One region of the Roseibium sp. M-1 genome, then DNA from elsewhere that is predicted to be linked to it. Evidence: riboswitches for the same ligand, from Rfam matches in the RefSeq annotation. Region 1 holds a riboswitch; the other holds the start of a gene.
What was found. A riboswitch is a leader RNA that binds a small molecule or an ion and turns the genes downstream of it on or off. The one in region 1 is predicted to bind thiamine pyrophosphate.

Region 2: another riboswitch for thiamine pyrophosphate. It lies ahead of ACX3M4_RS22865 (ABC transporter permease); the one in region 1 lies ahead of thiO (glycine oxidase ThiO).

Annotation. Positions count from the first base shown of each region.
Region 1 covers NZ_CM137257.1:1,225,670-1,233,412, reverse strand. Annotated here, with positions in the region: gene ACX3M4_RS05670 (DMT family transporter) at 1-255, shown strand, start outside; gene ACX3M4_RS05665 (ROK family protein) at 341-1,234, opposite strand; gene ACX3M4_RS05660 (class II aldolase/adducin family protein) at 1,236-1,958, opposite strand; gene ACX3M4_RS05655 (DUF6030 family protein) at 2,250-3,170, shown strand; gene ACX3M4_RS05650 (pirin family protein) at 3,139-4,074, opposite strand; gene ACX3M4_RS05645 (P-loop NTPase family protein) at 4,231-4,743, shown strand; TPP riboswitch at 4,791-4,912, shown strand; gene thiO (glycine oxidase ThiO) at 5,070-6,050, shown strand; gene thiS (sulfur carrier protein ThiS) at 6,034-6,231, shown strand; gene ACX3M4_RS05630 (thiazole synthase) at 6,235-7,008, shown strand; gene ACX3M4_RS05625 (thiamine phosphate synthase) at 7,005-7,610, shown strand; gene ACX3M4_RS05620 (LysR family transcriptional regulator) at 7,623-7,743, opposite strand, start outside.
Region 2 covers NZ_CM137257.1:5,019,479-5,027,221, forward strand. Annotated here, with positions in the region: gene serA (phosphoglycerate dehydrogenase) at 1-27, shown strand, start outside; gene ACX3M4_RS22845 (DMT family transporter) at 145-1,041, opposite strand; gene ACX3M4_RS22850 (MFS transporter) at 1,200-2,471, shown strand; gene ACX3M4_RS22855 (adenylosuccinate synthase) at 2,750-4,042, shown strand; gene ACX3M4_RS22860 (hypothetical protein) at 4,303-6,021, shown strand; TPP riboswitch at 6,100-6,206, shown strand; gene ACX3M4_RS22865 (ABC transporter permease) at 6,355-7,110, shown strand; gene ACX3M4_RS22870 (ABC transporter substrate-binding protein) at 7,134-7,743, shown strand, end outside.

The DNA of each region.
Region 1 (7,743 bases):
ACCTGGACCTCGGCCTCGGCGGGGCTCCTTGCAGCTCAGACGGCCATCTTCGCCATTCAATACGGCCTCTACTTCCGTCTGCAGCAGACCGCGGGGCCGGTCTATCTCAGCCAGATCGGGTCGGTCGCGGCCGTTGTTGGTCTCGGCCTCGGGTTCCTGGTCTTCGGCGAGGTTCCCAACCTTGCCAAACTGGCTGCCGTCGCCTCGGTCGGTATCGGGATCGTCCTGGTGACGCTTGGCCGCCTGAAGACCTGACCACGTGCTTTGCCGGAACCCAAAAAGGCCTGTGCTTTCGCGCAGGCCTTTTTGGTTTATGGCTCGTCGTTTGACGACCGGAAGCTTATCCCCACAGCCAGGCAGCACCGCGCACACCGGAACTGTCACCGTGAACCGCCTTGCGGATCGGCGTCTCGAACGTGTCGGAGAAGATATAGGGCGCCATGACGGGCGGCAGGTCTTCATAGAGCTCGTCCACATTCGACATGCCGCCGCCGAGCACGAAGACATCCGGGTCGAGGAGATTGGCCGACATGGCGAGCGCGCGTGCGAGGCGGCTGACATAGGCCTCATAAACCGCCGTCGCGGTCGCGTCGCCAGACCGTTTCAGGTCCATGATCTGATGACCCTTCAGAAGCGTTCCGGTCTTTTCCTTGTAGTCGAGCTGGAAACCGGTCCCGGAACACCAACGGTCGATAACACCCTTGTGGCCGATCCAGCTGTCCGGCCCCGGATATTCCTCCGGTTTGAGCCACGGCACGGTAATCCCGCCCCATTCGCCGCCAATGCCGTTGGCACCGAGATGTGCCTTGGCATCGATCGCAATGCCCGAACCGCTGCCCGTTCCGATGATGATGGCATGGACGATGTGAGCACCGGCACCGGCACCGTCCGTCGCTTCGGAAACAGCCAGGCAATTGGCATCGTTCTGGATCCTGACGGGACGGCCGAGGATCGCCTGCAGATCCTTGTCCAGCGGCTTGCCGTTCATCCAGGTGGAATTGGCGTTCTTGACCAGCCCCGTACGCGGAGACAGCGACCCCGGAATGCCGAGGCCAAGCGTTCCGGTTTCGCCGGTCGCAGCTTCCGCGGCTTCCACTAGAAAGCGGACGGCCTCCAGACAGCCCTGATAATCGTCGCGCGGCGTATCGACCCGCTGACGGTGCAGTTCCATTCCTTCGTTAGAAAGGGCGATGATTTCGATTTTCGTTCCGCCCCAGTCGATTCCAAGCCGCATTTCAGTCCACCCGTTTTGGCAATTCGAAGGCGGCCGCCTGACCGTCTTCGAGGTCTTTTGTCTGTTTGCCGTAGCTTTTGAATTTTTTCAGAATGTCCGCCATCTCGTCGGCACTCAGGATCACCGGTTCGCCAAGCGCCAGGGACGACAGATATTGATCCGCAAGATCCTCGACACCTTCCGCGACCGAGAGCGCCTTTTTCAGCGTCGGTCCACCGGCGATCTGGCCGTGATTGGCAAGAAGGCAGGCATTGCGCGCGCCAAGTGCGGCGATCATGGCCTCCGAAAGTGCCTTTGTGCCGAAGCTGGCATAGGCCGCACAGTCGATCCGGTCGCCGCCCGCCAGGGCCACCATGTAATGAAAGGCCGGAATGCCGCGTCGATGGCAGGCGAGTGCCGTTGCCCGCGGGCTGTGACAATGCACGACGGCACCACAGGCCGGTTTCGCCAGATAGAAATCCAGATGCATCCGCCATTCAGAAGAGGGCAGAATATCGCCCCGGTAGCAGCCGTCGAAATCGACGGCGACGATGCTGTCTTCCTCTAGGTCCTCATAGGGCGTGCCGGACGGCGTGATGAGGAAGCCGCTGCCGATTCGCGCGCTCACATTGCCCGAGGTGCCCTTGGTGAGACCGAGCCTTGGAAGCGCCCGTGCCGTTTCGATGATCTTCCGGCGCAGTGTCTTGGTGTCGGCCGGAAATGGCGAGGTCATTTCAGTGGGCATGGCAAATCCGGGCAAGAGCGGCTGATCGCGACGCACCCTATAAGCCGAAAGGTCTTTGCTTCAAGTGCGAAGCGCGGCTTCTTGCCCCTGCCGAACAACTTTAGCCGTTAAGCGCGACAGTTTTCCTGAAATACCTGAGACGTTCGCCCGCAGAAGCGCCATTTTTGGACTTTAGGACAAAACCGTCTGCCGGAAGGTCATATGTGCAGTTGGTTGCAGGACGTGCCTATGCCCAGGACCGGAACACCGCATCCGGTAGCGAACGAACGAGAACTCTGTCACAAGACTCAAATGGAAGACACCCGCCACGACAAGGACATGCGGTCCGCTCGACAGCCGAAGGCCCGCAGCAGCGGACCGCGGTGGGCGGACGATGCCGCCGAGCCTGTCACGTCTCCCCGAAAAGCCGCGCCATCGGTGCCGGGACACCCAACTTCCAGGGCTTCCTTCCTTGCATCCTATTATCTCTGGGGGGCATTGGCGCTGATCATCGCAAGCGCAACAATCGGCGGTACGCTCTGGCATTTCCGTCAGGGGGCCGATGTCGAAGAGGTTGCCATCGAGCAGCCTTTACCGGATCCCCTGCAGCCGTTGCCTGAAATCACAAGAACCGCCTTGCTCAATCCGAAGCCGGAGCTTGCGGCTGAACTCAAACGCGCTTTTTTGGGCCAGCCCGATGCCCTTTGCACCGAGCTGGGCAGCCTCGGTCTTGAAAACCCGGGCTGGCGCCGGGCGCCGTTTCAGACGAAGCGCTGGCAATGCGCATCCGAACTGGTGCCACTGACGACCCCGAGTGTCGACTATGGTCCGACGACCCTGTTCTTCCTGCTGCGCGGTCCTTCTGAAACCAAGATCGACTATTTGAGGCTGAAGCTGGTTGTCGAGGATCCGAAACAGAAGCAGATCGGTCTCGAAGCCGTCTGGCTGGTGATTGACGCCCTTGCGGGCCGCTACGGCTGGACGGTTCCGGAAGACTTCAGGACGGCTATTTCCGGTTTTGCAAAGCTGGAGACGAGCCATCGCGGCGTCCGCCTGTCGGTTGCGCCCGAAGACCCGAAGCTCACCGGCGATGCGCGCGCAAGCCGCCGGCTCAACATCATTCTCGATTTTGGCGAGCCGGACCTGATCCGGCCCTCCGACCGCTTCGAACAGGCGCCGCCACTGGAGAGCGGCTGGACAATTACGGCCCCGGACGGTCGGGAAGGGGAATGAACTCCTCCGCGTCGCCGGGTACCGTATCGAACCGGCCTTGCCGCCAATCTTCCTTGGCTTGTTCAATGCGCTCCTTCGAGGAAGAGACAAAGTTCCACCAGATGTAACGCCGGCCGTCCATTGGTTCCCCGCCGAGGACAACGAAGCGTGCCGGATGGGGCGTGTTGTTTTCGATTACCAGATGGTCACCCGGCTTGAAGACCAGAAGCTGTGCGGGATCGAAGCTCTGGCCTGCGACCTCGATCTGCCCGGACACCGTGTAAAGACCGCGTTCTTCCCAGCCGGCATCGAGCGGGATCTTTGCGCCGGGGGCGAGGGAGATGTCCGCATAGAACATGTCCGAGGCCGTTTGAACCGGCGCCTTATGACCATAAAGGCTTCCGGCGATCAGCTTGACCGATGCTCCCTTGTCGGCGAACTCCGGCTGCTCATCCGTTCCGAAATGCTGGAAGGTGGGGTCGCTTTCCTCAAGGTGCTGCGGCAGGGCGACCCAGCTCTGCAGGCCGAAGAGAGAGCGGGGCTGCTGCTTGCGCTCCGCCTGTTCACGCTCCGAATGAACGATGCCCTTGCCGGCGCTCATCCAGTTGAGGGCGCCCGGGGCAATGGCAATCTCGGTGCCGAGACTGTCGCGATGATACATCTCGCCTTCAAAGAGATAGGTGACAGTTGCAAGACCGATATGCGGATGTGGGCGCACATCGATGCCGCCGCCGACGAGAAGCTCCGCAGGACCCATCTGATCGAAGAAGATGAAGGGACCGATCATCCGGCGTCTGGCCGAGGGCAGCGCGCGGCGGACGGAGAAACCGCCGAGATCGGAAGTCCGCGGGACGATTATGGTCTCGATCGGATCGCAGCTCGCTGCGTTTCCGGCAATAGGATCGGGGCAGTTCAACCAGCTCATCAGCGTCATCCTCGATGGAAAATTTCATCTCCTCGTTAGATAGGGCTGCTGCGCCGCGTGTGTCCATTGAACAGTCCGTTTCCGGGTTGCCGTCAAAACCGGAGCGTGTATAACGTCCGGCCCTTCCGAACCAAAAGGTGCATTATGAAACGCGTCATGATCGTCGGCGGCCCCGGCTCCGGCAAGAGCACGTTCGCCGCCGCGCTCGGGCAAAAATCCGGATTGCCGGTCTTTCACATGGACAAGATCCACTACCGGCCGGGTTGGGTCGAGCGGAGCCGCGCGGAGAAAGACCGGATGACCCACGAAGTGCACATGAAGGACACCTGGATTTTCGAAGGCGGTCACTCGAGCACCTATGCCGAACGGATCGCGCGGGCCGACACCTTCGTCTGGCTCGATGCTCCCGTCGGCAGACGGATCTACCGCGTGCTGAAACGCTCGCTGCGTTATTACGGCCAGAGCCGCCCGGATTTGCCCGACGGGTGCCCGGAGCAGTTCAATTTGCAAACCGTCGACTTTGTCCGCTTCATCTGGCGCACCCGGCAATCCGCCCGTGTCAAGCTGGACGCGGTCTATCGCGCGCCGCCGTCTCATCTCCGGGTATACAAACTCCAGACTTTCACCGACATGCAACAGTTCCTCGACGATCTTCCCGACCTGGGGTGAGGCAGCCGTTCCACTCTTGACAGCGCGCTTGCTGTCCCGGCACAACTGGCGTTCACCCGGGGTGTCCCGACAAGGGGCTGAGATACTGCAGGGCGCATCCGCGCAGCGCAGGGACCCGATGAACCTGATCCAGGTCATGCTGGCGAAGGGAGGGTGTCTTCGTCTTGGGCGTTCCGGAACCCGGAATCAGATCCCGGGCAGCCTCTCCAGCCGGACTGACTGAATTGTGCAGTGCTGTTCAATCGCTGCGGAAAGTCCTGCGTGCCGGAAACTGCGCCTCCGAATTTGAACTTCGTATCTGCCTCGCCGAGCCTGAGGGGGCAGTCATGAGAATTGCAATCCGCGGCGCAGGTGTGGCGGGCCTTGCTCTTGCTCACGAGCTTCGTGCGCGCGGGGCAGACGTCACGATCCTCGAAGTTCGAAAAGACCAGACCGGCAGCGCCTCGTGGCTCGCCGGTGGCATGCTGGCTCCCTGGTGCGAGCGGGAGAATGCCGAAGAAGACGTGCTCACCTTCGGCAGGGAAAGCATTTGCTGGTGGGACAAGGTATTGCCCGGCCATGTCAGCCGGAAGGGAACACTCGTTGTTGCGCCACCGCGCGATATTGCCGAGCTCGACAGGTTCGCCTCCCGCACGACCGGATTCGAGAGGATCGGTGCGGCAGAGATTTCCGGTCTGGAACCCGACCTTGGTGACCGTTTCGCAAGGGGGCTGTTCTTTTCTGAAGAAGCGCATCTCGATCCGCGCAAGGCGCTCATGGCACTGCGCAAAAAGCTGGAAGCAGACGGTGTCCGCTTTGTTTTCGGGGCTGAGGCCGGGCAGGGGGCGGAGGCCGGTCTTGTGGCCGAGTGCACAGGAATTGCCGCGGGCGATCCGGACCTGCGGCCCGTGCGCGGTGAAATGCTGCTGCTTCACGCGCCTGACGTTTCCCTGGCGCGGCCCGTGCGGATGTTGCATCCGCGCATTCCGGTCTATGTGGTGCCGCGGGAAGATCACCTTTTCATGGTCGGCGCCACAATGATCGAAAGCGGCGACGAGGGCCCGGTCAGCGTCCGGTCCACGATGGAGCTGCTCAACGCTGCCTACAGCCTTCATCCGGGTTTTGCGGAAGCCAAGATCGTGGAGACCGGGGCAGGGCTCCGGCCCGCCTATTCCGACAACCTGCCGCGCATTTCGTTCAGCGAAAATACCCTCTCGCTCAACGGCTTTTACCGCCACGGCTTTTTGCTGGCGCCCCACTATGCAAGCGAAGCCGCAAAGACACTCCTTCATCATCTTCAGGAGAAGACCCTTGAAGCTCATCATTAACGGCGAAGATCGGGAGGTTGCGAGCACCACGCTGGCGGCTTTGCTGGAGGAACTTGCCTACGACCACGACTTTCTTGCGACCGCCCGCAACGGCGATCTCGTCATCGCGGAAGAACGCTCTGCCTGCAGCCTCGCAGCCGGAGACCGGATCGAGATCCTGTCGCCGATGCAGGGGGGCTGAGAGATGCCGGAATTCTACGGCGAACAGATCGCCTCGCGGTTTCTATTGGGCACGGCGCAATATCCCTCGCCGAAGATCCTGGGAGAAGCGGTGAAAGCCTCGGGTACGGACATCCTGACCGTCTCGCTGCGCCGGGAAAGCGCTGGGACCGGTTCTGGCGGCAAGTTCTGGGAGCTGATCCGGCAGCTTGGTGTCAAAATACTGCCGAACACTGCCGGCTGCCACTCGGTCAAGGAAGCCGTCACGACCGCGAAGATGGCGCGGGATTTGTTCGGAACGGACTGGATCAAGCTGGAAGTCATCGGACAACACGACAGCCTGCAGCCGGATGTGTTTGGATTGGTGGAAGCTGCCCGTATCCTGAGCGAGGATGGCTTCAAGGTGTTTCCCTATACGACCGAGGACATCGTCGTTGGCGAGAAGCTGCTGGAAGCAGGCTGCAAGGTGCTGATGCCCTGGTGCGCGCCGATCGGCTCGGCGCGTGGTCCGGTCAATCCGGAAGCGCTCAGGACCTATCGCGCTCATTTCCCCGATATCCCGCTGGTGGTAGATGCAGGACTCGGACGCCCGTCTCATGCAACGCAAGTCCTGGAACTCGGTTTCGACGCGGTGCTGCTCAATACGGCAGTGGCGAAGGCCGGCGATCCGGTTGCCATGGCAACGGCCTTTCGTCTCGCTATCGAGGCTGGACGGCTCGCATATGAAGCAAATCCCCTGGCACCGCGCGATATGGCGGTTCCCTCGACCCCGGTGCTTGGAATGGCGGTGTTTGAATGAAGCTCGATCCCTTTTACCTCATCGTCGACAGTTCCGACTGGATTGCCCGGTTGATCCCGCTCGGCGTCAAGCTTGTACAGCTGCGCATCAAGGATGCTGCGGAAGAGGTTCTGCGCCGCGAGATCGCCGCTTCCAAGGAGATCTGCGCGAAGCACGGTTGCCAGCTGATCGTCAATGATTACTGGCAGCTCGCCATTGAGGAGGGCTGCGACTTCGTCCATCTCGGTCAGGAAGATCTGGCCGACGCGGATGTTGCCGCGATCCGCAAGGCGGGCTTGAGGCTCGGCGTTTCGACCCATGACGGCGAGGAACTGGGCACGGCGCTCAGCGTCAATCCTGACTACGTGGCACTGGGCCCGGTCTATCCGACGATCCTGAAGAAGATGAAATGGGCACCGCAGGGGATCGAGAAGATCGCCCGGTGGAAAGCCAGGGTCGGCAATTTGCCATTGGTCGCAATCGGTGGCCTTAATCCGGAGCGTCTGCCGGGCGTCTTTGAAAACGGTGCCGACAGTGCGGCGGTTGTGACCGACATTACTCTGAACGCCGATCCGGAAACGCGGACACGGGAATGGTTGGAAGCCACGGCACGCTGGCGATAGCAGCGAGACCGGTCAGCCGAATATCGCCCTGTCGCGCGCGATCTGATCGCGCAGGAATTCCTGGACGGCAGCGACGTGGCGCAGCGGGCGCGAGCTTTCATGGGTGACCATCCAGTACGCCCGGCGCAGCTTG
Region 2 (7,743 bases), 2.8 Mb from region 1:
AAGCAGGTCAAGGCCCTGAAGTTCTGATTGCAATCGGAAGAGCGCCCTTCAGAGGCGCTTTTCCGGACTTCTGTCAGGTGCAGCCCAAGACCCTGACGCTTGAGCCTTCTGCTTTTGGAAAACTGCAGAAGGCTCCTTTTCCGATCAGGCCGCCGGGGCACGGCGGCGGCGCACAAGGCGTCCGTCGAGGACGATCAGGCCCACCAGCAGGATGGCGAAACCGCCAAGCTGCAATGGGCTCAAGTTTTCCCCAAGGATCAACCAGCCGAAGAAGAGCGCGCTTGCCGGCACCAGCAGCGTCACCAGCGATGCATTGGTGGCCCCGGCTTCGGCCAGAAGCTGGAAATAGATCAGATAGGCGAAAGCCGTTGCCAGAACTCCGAGCGCGAGCACGTTGAGCCACACAGTCAGGCCAGGGTCTGCGACAGTCCAGCTGCCTGCTGTCAGAAGCGCAACAGGCAACATCAAGAGGCTGGAGCCGATCAACTGGCCGGTGGCGGCAACCTGCGGCGGCAGTTCGCGGAACCGGCGGGCGAAGGTGGCGGCGCAGGCATAGGAGACGGCGGCGCCAAGGCAGCAGAGCTGCGCCCAGACGGGATCTTCCGCCAGGCCCGACAGGCTGCTCGACAGCATCACGGCAACACCCGCCACGCCGAGCACGACACCGGCCACCCGGTTGGCCTGCAGCGTCTCCTGTTTCACAAGCAGGCTGGCGACGATCACCGTGAAGACCGGTGTCGTCGCATTCAGGATCGAGGCGAGGCCTGCGCCGATCACCGTTTGTCCCAGGAACAGGAGCGAAAAGGGGACCGCATTGTTCAGGAGGCCCATGACCAGGAATGGCAGGGCGTATCTCGGTTCAAGCCGTGCGATCAGCCCGCGATGCCAGAGGATTGCAAGCAGGACCATGCAGGCAATGAAGACGCGGAAGAACACCAGCACAAAGGGTGGTATTTCGGCGACGGCGACCTTGGCGAACAGGAAAGACCCGCCCCAGATAGCGCCGAGGACGATCAGCATGATCCAGTTTCGAAGCGGCATAGCAATGTCCCGGATTGACGGATGATCTTCCGGATAACACTGCACCAAGGTGGACGACACCCGAAAAGCGAGCGGAACGGGCTTGCACCGGAGAATTTGTCCGGCAAGAGTAAATTCTTGCGGGAGGCTCTTTCCGCGATTCCGAAAGATCTTCACCCATGACTCATCCAGTCGAGACAGCGGAAGAACGCTCTCTTGCCGGCCGTCTGACCCCGCTTCTGGTTGCTGCCGCCTGCCTTCTGGGTGCGAACGGCGTCACCGTGACCATGATCTCGGTGCGGGCGAAGTCGGAAGGCCTTTCGGATGCCATGATCGGCCTGCTGGGGTCGTTCTATTTCGGCGGCATGATCCTGGGCGTCCTGCTGACACCGTTCCTGATCGCGCGAGCAGGGCATATCCGCGTCTTTTCAACGCTGGCGTCGATCAGTGCCATCGCCATCCTAACGATTGCCTTCACACCCGCGGGGTGGGGCTGGTTGCTGATAAGGCTGGTCGGTGGTGCGGCCTTCTGCGGCACCACCATGGTGCTGGAAAGCTGGCTCAATTCCATCGCCACCAATTCATCGCGCGGGCGGATCCTGTCGGTTTACCGCATCGTCGACATGACCGCGGTCATGGCCAGCCAGTTCATCCTGCCCGCGCTCGGGCCGCTTGGCCCCGATATCCTGATTGTCCTGGCGATCCTGTTCTGTCTGGCGCTGGTGCCGATCTCCCTCACCAGCGAGCGCAATCCCCAGGCACCTCCCGCCCGTCTCATCGATCCGCTGATGCTTTGGCGAGTCTCGCCGGTGGCGCTGGTTGCCACCTTGACCATCGGCCTCACCAACGGCGCCTTCCGCATGGTCGGCCCGATCTATGTGGAAGCGATCGGCCTCGGTCTGGAGACGGTTGCAGCCCTCATCGCCGTCTGGGTCTTTGCCGGTGCCGTCTTCCAGTTCCCGGCCGGCTGGCTGTCCGACCGGTTCGACCGGCGCGTCGTCCTCGGTGTCTTCACCGTGGGTGCAGGGCTCGCCTGCCTCTTCATTTCCAATGCCTCGAACCAGTTCGAACTCTATGCCGGCGTCTTTCTCTTTGGCGGTTTTGCGCTGCCGCTCTATTCTCTCTGTGCCGCCCATGCCAACGATCATGCCGAACCGGGGCAGTTTGTCGATGTGGTCGCCGGGCTGACCCTGGCCTACGGAATAGGGGCGATGGCGGGTCCTTTCCTTGCGTCCCTTGTCATGGCGCGGTTCGGTGCCCCGGCCTTTTTCGTCTATACGGCGACGCTGCACCTGTCGCTCGTCGTCTTCATCCTGGCGCGGATCATGAGCCGGGAGGCCGTCCCTGCCAGCCGCCGCCATCGTTTTGTCTGGCTCCTCAGAACGTCGCCGATGATCTTCCGGCTGGCCCGCAGCGAAAAGTCGGACGACGGCGACCCACCGGCCAAATGACGAGGCGGCGACGCGCCTGAATGCCGGTGTTTTTCAAGCGGGAAGATGCCGGAACTCCGGCCAAAGCCGGGCGCCTGCGACCTATTGGCCTGGAGAGGATCGGAAGGGGCAAAAAAACGTCTCAAAGCGCGGCAAATTGCCTGGCGAGACTCGCGCGCGCCGGATTTCCTGTCTATAGTCCGCGCCGTTTGCCCCGGTCAGGTTGCCGGGGCTTGTCGTGTTGGCATCCCGGGTAAAGCCGGCGGTGCGAGAAGCTGCTTCAGGAGAGCAAAGTCTAGATGGCGAATGTGGTTGTTGTCGGTTCGCAATGGGGTGACGAAGGCAAAGGCAAGATTGTCGACTGGTTGTCGGAACAGGCCGATGTCATCGTACGGTTCCAGGGCGGACACAATGCCGGGCATACGCTCGTCATCGACGGGGTCAGCTACAAGCTGTCTCTCCTGCCGTCCGGTGTCGCGCGCGAAGGCAAGCTGTCCGTGATCGGCAACGGCGTCGTCCTGGACCCGCATGCGCTGGCAGAAGAAGTCGAGCGTCTCGGCAAGCAGGGCGTCGTGGTGACGCCGGACAGCCTGCGCGTTGCCGAAAATGCCACCCTGATCCTGTCGCTGCACCGCGAGCTTGACGCCCTGCGCGAAAACTCCAACACCGGCACCCGCATCGGCACGACCAAGCGAGGCATTGGCCCGGCCTATGAAGACAAGGTCGGCCGCCGCGCCATCCGTCTGATGGACCTGAAGAACCTGGCGACCCTGCCGGCCAAGATCGACCGGCTCCTGACCCACCACAACGCCCTGCGCCGTGGCCTCGGTCAGGAGGAAATCTCCGCCCAGGCGATCTATGACGAACTGGCCAGCATCGCGGACAAGGTGCTGCCCTATATGGACAAGGTCTGGTACCTGCTGGACGACCTGCGCCGCCAGGGCAAGCGTATCCTGTTTGAAGGCGCCCAGGGCGCGCTGCTCGACATCGACCACGGCACCTATCCTTTCGTGACCTCCTCCAACACCGTCGCCGGCCAGGCCGCGGCGGGGAGCGGCCTCGGCCCGAACTCGATCAACTACGTGCTTGGCATCACCAAGGCCTATACGACCCGCGTCGGCGAAGGTCCGTTCCCGACCGAGCTGAAGGACGAGATCGGCGAATTCCTGGGCACCCGCGGCCACGAATTCGGCACCGTCACCGGCCGCCGCCGCCGTTGTGGCTGGTTCGATGCCGTGCTGGTGCGCCAGACGGTCTGCACGTCCGGCATCACCGGCATCGCACTGACCAAGCTGGACGTTCTGGACGGCCTCGACGAGATCAAGATCTGCATCGGCTACGAACTGGACGGCGAGCGGATCGACTATCTGCCGGCTTCCCAGGGCGCACAGGAACGGGTCAAGCCGATCTACGAGAGCCTGCCGGGCTGGAAGGAATCCACGGAAGGGGCCCGCAGCTGGGCCGACCTGCCGGCACAGGCGATCAAATATGTTCGCCACGTCGAAGAACTGATCGGCGCACCGGTCGCCCTGCTGTCCACCAGCCCGGAGCGCGACGACACAATTCTTGTGCAGAATCCCTTCCAGGATTGAGATCTGTGGCTGTAGAAGCACAATATTGAAGACTTGGCCGCGCGCTGCGAATCACGGCGCGCGTCCCTATTCGTTTGCCGGTGCTGCCAATGTGCCGGGCATGAAAATTGTGGTAGGAAAGGGTACTGTCAGGTTCGCTGATGCCGCTGCGTCAAATCAAGAAAACGCAACGGTCCTGAAAAAACTTGCTATAAGCCTGTGATGTTTCGATTTCCCAGGCCCGCAAAGAAGCGACTTGCAGTCGGCCGGTAGGCAGGAAGATGGCTGATTACTATTCAATTCTGAAGAAAACGATCGCGTCTTTGCCCGAGAACAATGGTGCCGCCCGCCGGAGCGTCTATAGCCGTGCGCGCAATGCCATCGTCAACCAGCTGAAAGCATACGAGCCGCCGCTCGCGCCGTCCGAGATCACTGCCGAGCAGCTTCGTCTGGAAGAAGCCATTCGCAAGGTCGAGGCGGAAGCCGCCCGCGAAAGCCTTGGCCTCGGCCCGGTTGCGCCCAAGGTTGAGCCCGCCGCACCGGTGGCACCCGTGGCGGCACCGGCTGCCGCCGCCCCCGGGCCGGAAGCCGCCGAGGTGGCACCGGCACCGGCCGTACATCATGAGCCGGATGCAGAGCCAGCAGCCGAACCGGCTGACGCGACGATCCCGTCACCGCTGAAAGATACGCTGGACGAGGCTCAAACCCTTGGCGGTGCCGCGAGCCAGGCGGTCCAGAATGCCAAGGACGCCGTCGAGCCACACACGGAACCGGCAGCTGCCGTCCGGCAGGAGCCCGCTTTCGGCAACCAGCCGCAGGCCGATGACGGCCTGTTCGAGCCGGAAGAAGAACCTTTGCCGGCGGGCGGATCGCTTTATGCGGAAGACCGTGAACCGGCCGAAGCACCGGCGGCGAAAAAGAGCCGGTCGAAGCGCAACAAACCGTCAGCCTCGGACTCCCTGCGCGACAGCGGCGGCATTGGCCGCCTTGTGCCGATTGCTGCTGCTGCAGCGCTTCTGCTGGGCGTTGTCGGCGGCGGTGCCTATTATTTCCTGACTTCCGACGAGAATGTCACCGCGACGCGCCCCTCAGGCGAAACACCGGATTCGCAGACAGCGACAAACGTTCAGCCGCCGGCGGAAACACCTGGCGCGGCACCGGTCGAGGATGACGACGCCGCCAAGAACACCGACAGGTTGCTGAATGATGGCGACACGGACGTCGTGGCTCCGGACGCACGTACGGTGACGACCACGACCATCACGCCGCAGGCAGATGCCCCGGCCCCTGCGCCTTCGCAGCCCTCCATCGTCAGCAGCGCCGACGAAACACAGCCCCCCGGGATCGACGCTCCGGTTCCTCCCGCGACAGAACCGGAAGCGGTTCCGGAAGACAATCTGACGGCCATCTCTCCGGACGAGCCGCCTGCCGAGCAGCCGGTTGCGACAGAAAATTCGGGCGTCCAGCGGTCCATCCTTTATGAGGAAGGCGAAGAAACCGGCGGTGCGGGCACGGCCGCACAGGGCGCGGTTGTCTGGAACATTGAGGAAGAGACCAATCTTGATGGCAAGGCACAGGCAGTGCTGAGCGCTTCGGTCGAAGTTCCCGAGCGGGACATCAAGGTGGATATCCGCATCAAGCCGAACGACGACACCTCGCTTCCGGCGAGCCATCTTGTTGAAATCAAGTATGAATTCCCCGAGGATTTTGCTGCCGGGGACATCGTCAACGTGCCGGGTCTCGTCATGAAGCCGACAGAGGAAGCCCGCGGCGATGCGCTGATCGGCGCTTCGGTGAAGGTTTCTCCGGGCTTCTTCTGGATTGCGCTTTCCAGCCTTCCCAACGAACAGCAGCGCAACCTTGCCCTGTTGCGCGAACGTGGCTGGATCGACATTCCGATGCTCTATGAAAACGGCAAGCGCGGCATTCTGACCCTGGAAAAGGGCACAGCAGGTGCCGATGCCGTCGAGAAGGCGATCTCGGCCTGGCAAGCCGGCTAACAGATAAGGCCCCTGCTTGAAAATAGAACAAGCCGCAAACTGCGGCTTGTTTTTTTTTGTCCGTCAGGGCATGGTCCGGGCTGGTCCGAGGGGTGTTCCGGTTACCGGAGCTGAGATGGTGCAATGCCGAACCCTTAGAACCTGATCCGGGTCATGCCGGCGAAGGGACGGAATCCTTAGCCTATTCCCGGATCTCCAATGTCAGTTTCGGCTTTGTCCGAAGACGGGAGATCCTATGCGTTTTTGTCTGCGTCAGCAGAAGATGCTGTGCATCCATGTGCCGGTTACGGCCCGCGCCGCCTTTCCAAAGGGGCAGAAAGCGGGTGTGGGCGCATGACATCGTTCCTGAAATCCCTTGCCAGATCGCTCCTGGGGCTCGCCGTGGCGATTGCCGCCTGGGCGGCAATCGTGCGGATTACCGGGGCGCAGCACTATATTCTGCCCGGACCGGAACGGGTCTTCTCGGCGCTTGTCTCCCACACCGGATTTCTGCTCTATCATGCGGGCATCACGGCCTATGAAACGGTGATCGGGTTCGTTCTGGGAGCTGCGGCAGGTGCTGCCCTGTCGGTGCTGCTCTGGCTGTTTCCGAAGGCGGCCAGAATTGCGATGCCGCCCATCCTGGTGACCCAGGCATTGCCGGTCTTTGCCATCGCGCCGATCCTGGTCCTGTGGCTCGGTTTCGGCCTTGCTTCCAAAATCGCCGTGATCATCCTGGTGATCTTCTTCACGGTCACGTCGACGTTCTTCGACGGCCTGCAACGGCTGGATCCCGGCCTGCACGATCTTGCAAGGCTTTACCGGCTGTCGCGCTTGCGCGAACTCTGGTTCTTCCGCCTGCCTGCAGGCCTGCCGGCCTTCGCTTCGGGCCTGCGTGTCGCCGCGGTGTTTGCGCCGATGGCCGCCATCATCGGCGAATGGGCCGGTGCCAAGGGCGGTCTCTCCTTCATCATGCTTCAAAGCAGCAACCGCATGCAGTCCGACATGATGTTCGCGGCCCTGATCCTGCTCGCCGTGATGGTCCTGATCATGCGCTTTGCCGTCAATCGTCTCACCCAGCTTCTCGTTCCCTGGCAGCCTCTCAACTAGCTGCCGCCACCTGGAGGATCTCCATGAAAAAACAGCTTCTGTCCCTTGCACTCGCTGCCGGTCTGCTGGCCTCGTCGCCGGCCCAGGCTGGCGACAAACTGACCCTTCTGCTCGACTGGTTCGTCAATCCGGACCATGCGCCGCTCGTCACCGCGCAGACGATGGGCTTCTTCGAAGCCGAAGGCCTGGATGTGGAGATCATCGAACCGGCCGATCCGGCCATGCCGCCGAAGCTGGTCGCAGCCGGGCAGGGCGATATTGCCATCTCCTACCAGCCGACGCTCCATGCACAGATCGAGGAAGACCTGCCGCTCAAATGGATCGGCACGCTGGTGGAAACGCCCTTGAACTCGCTGATCGTTCTGAAGGACGGCCCGGTGAAGGATCTGAAGGATCTCAAGGGCAAGACCATCGGCTTTTCGGTCTCCGGTTTCGAGGATGCCATGCTCGCCCAGATGCTGAAGTCGGCTGGCCTTTCCATCGACGATGTCGAGCTGGTCAACGTCAACTTCGCCCTTTCCGGATCGCTGCTGGCGGGCCAGGTGGACGCGGTGATCGGTGCCTACCGCAATTTCGAGCTCACCCAGCTGGAGATCGAAGGCAAGCCGGGCAAGGCCTTCTTCCCGGAAGAAA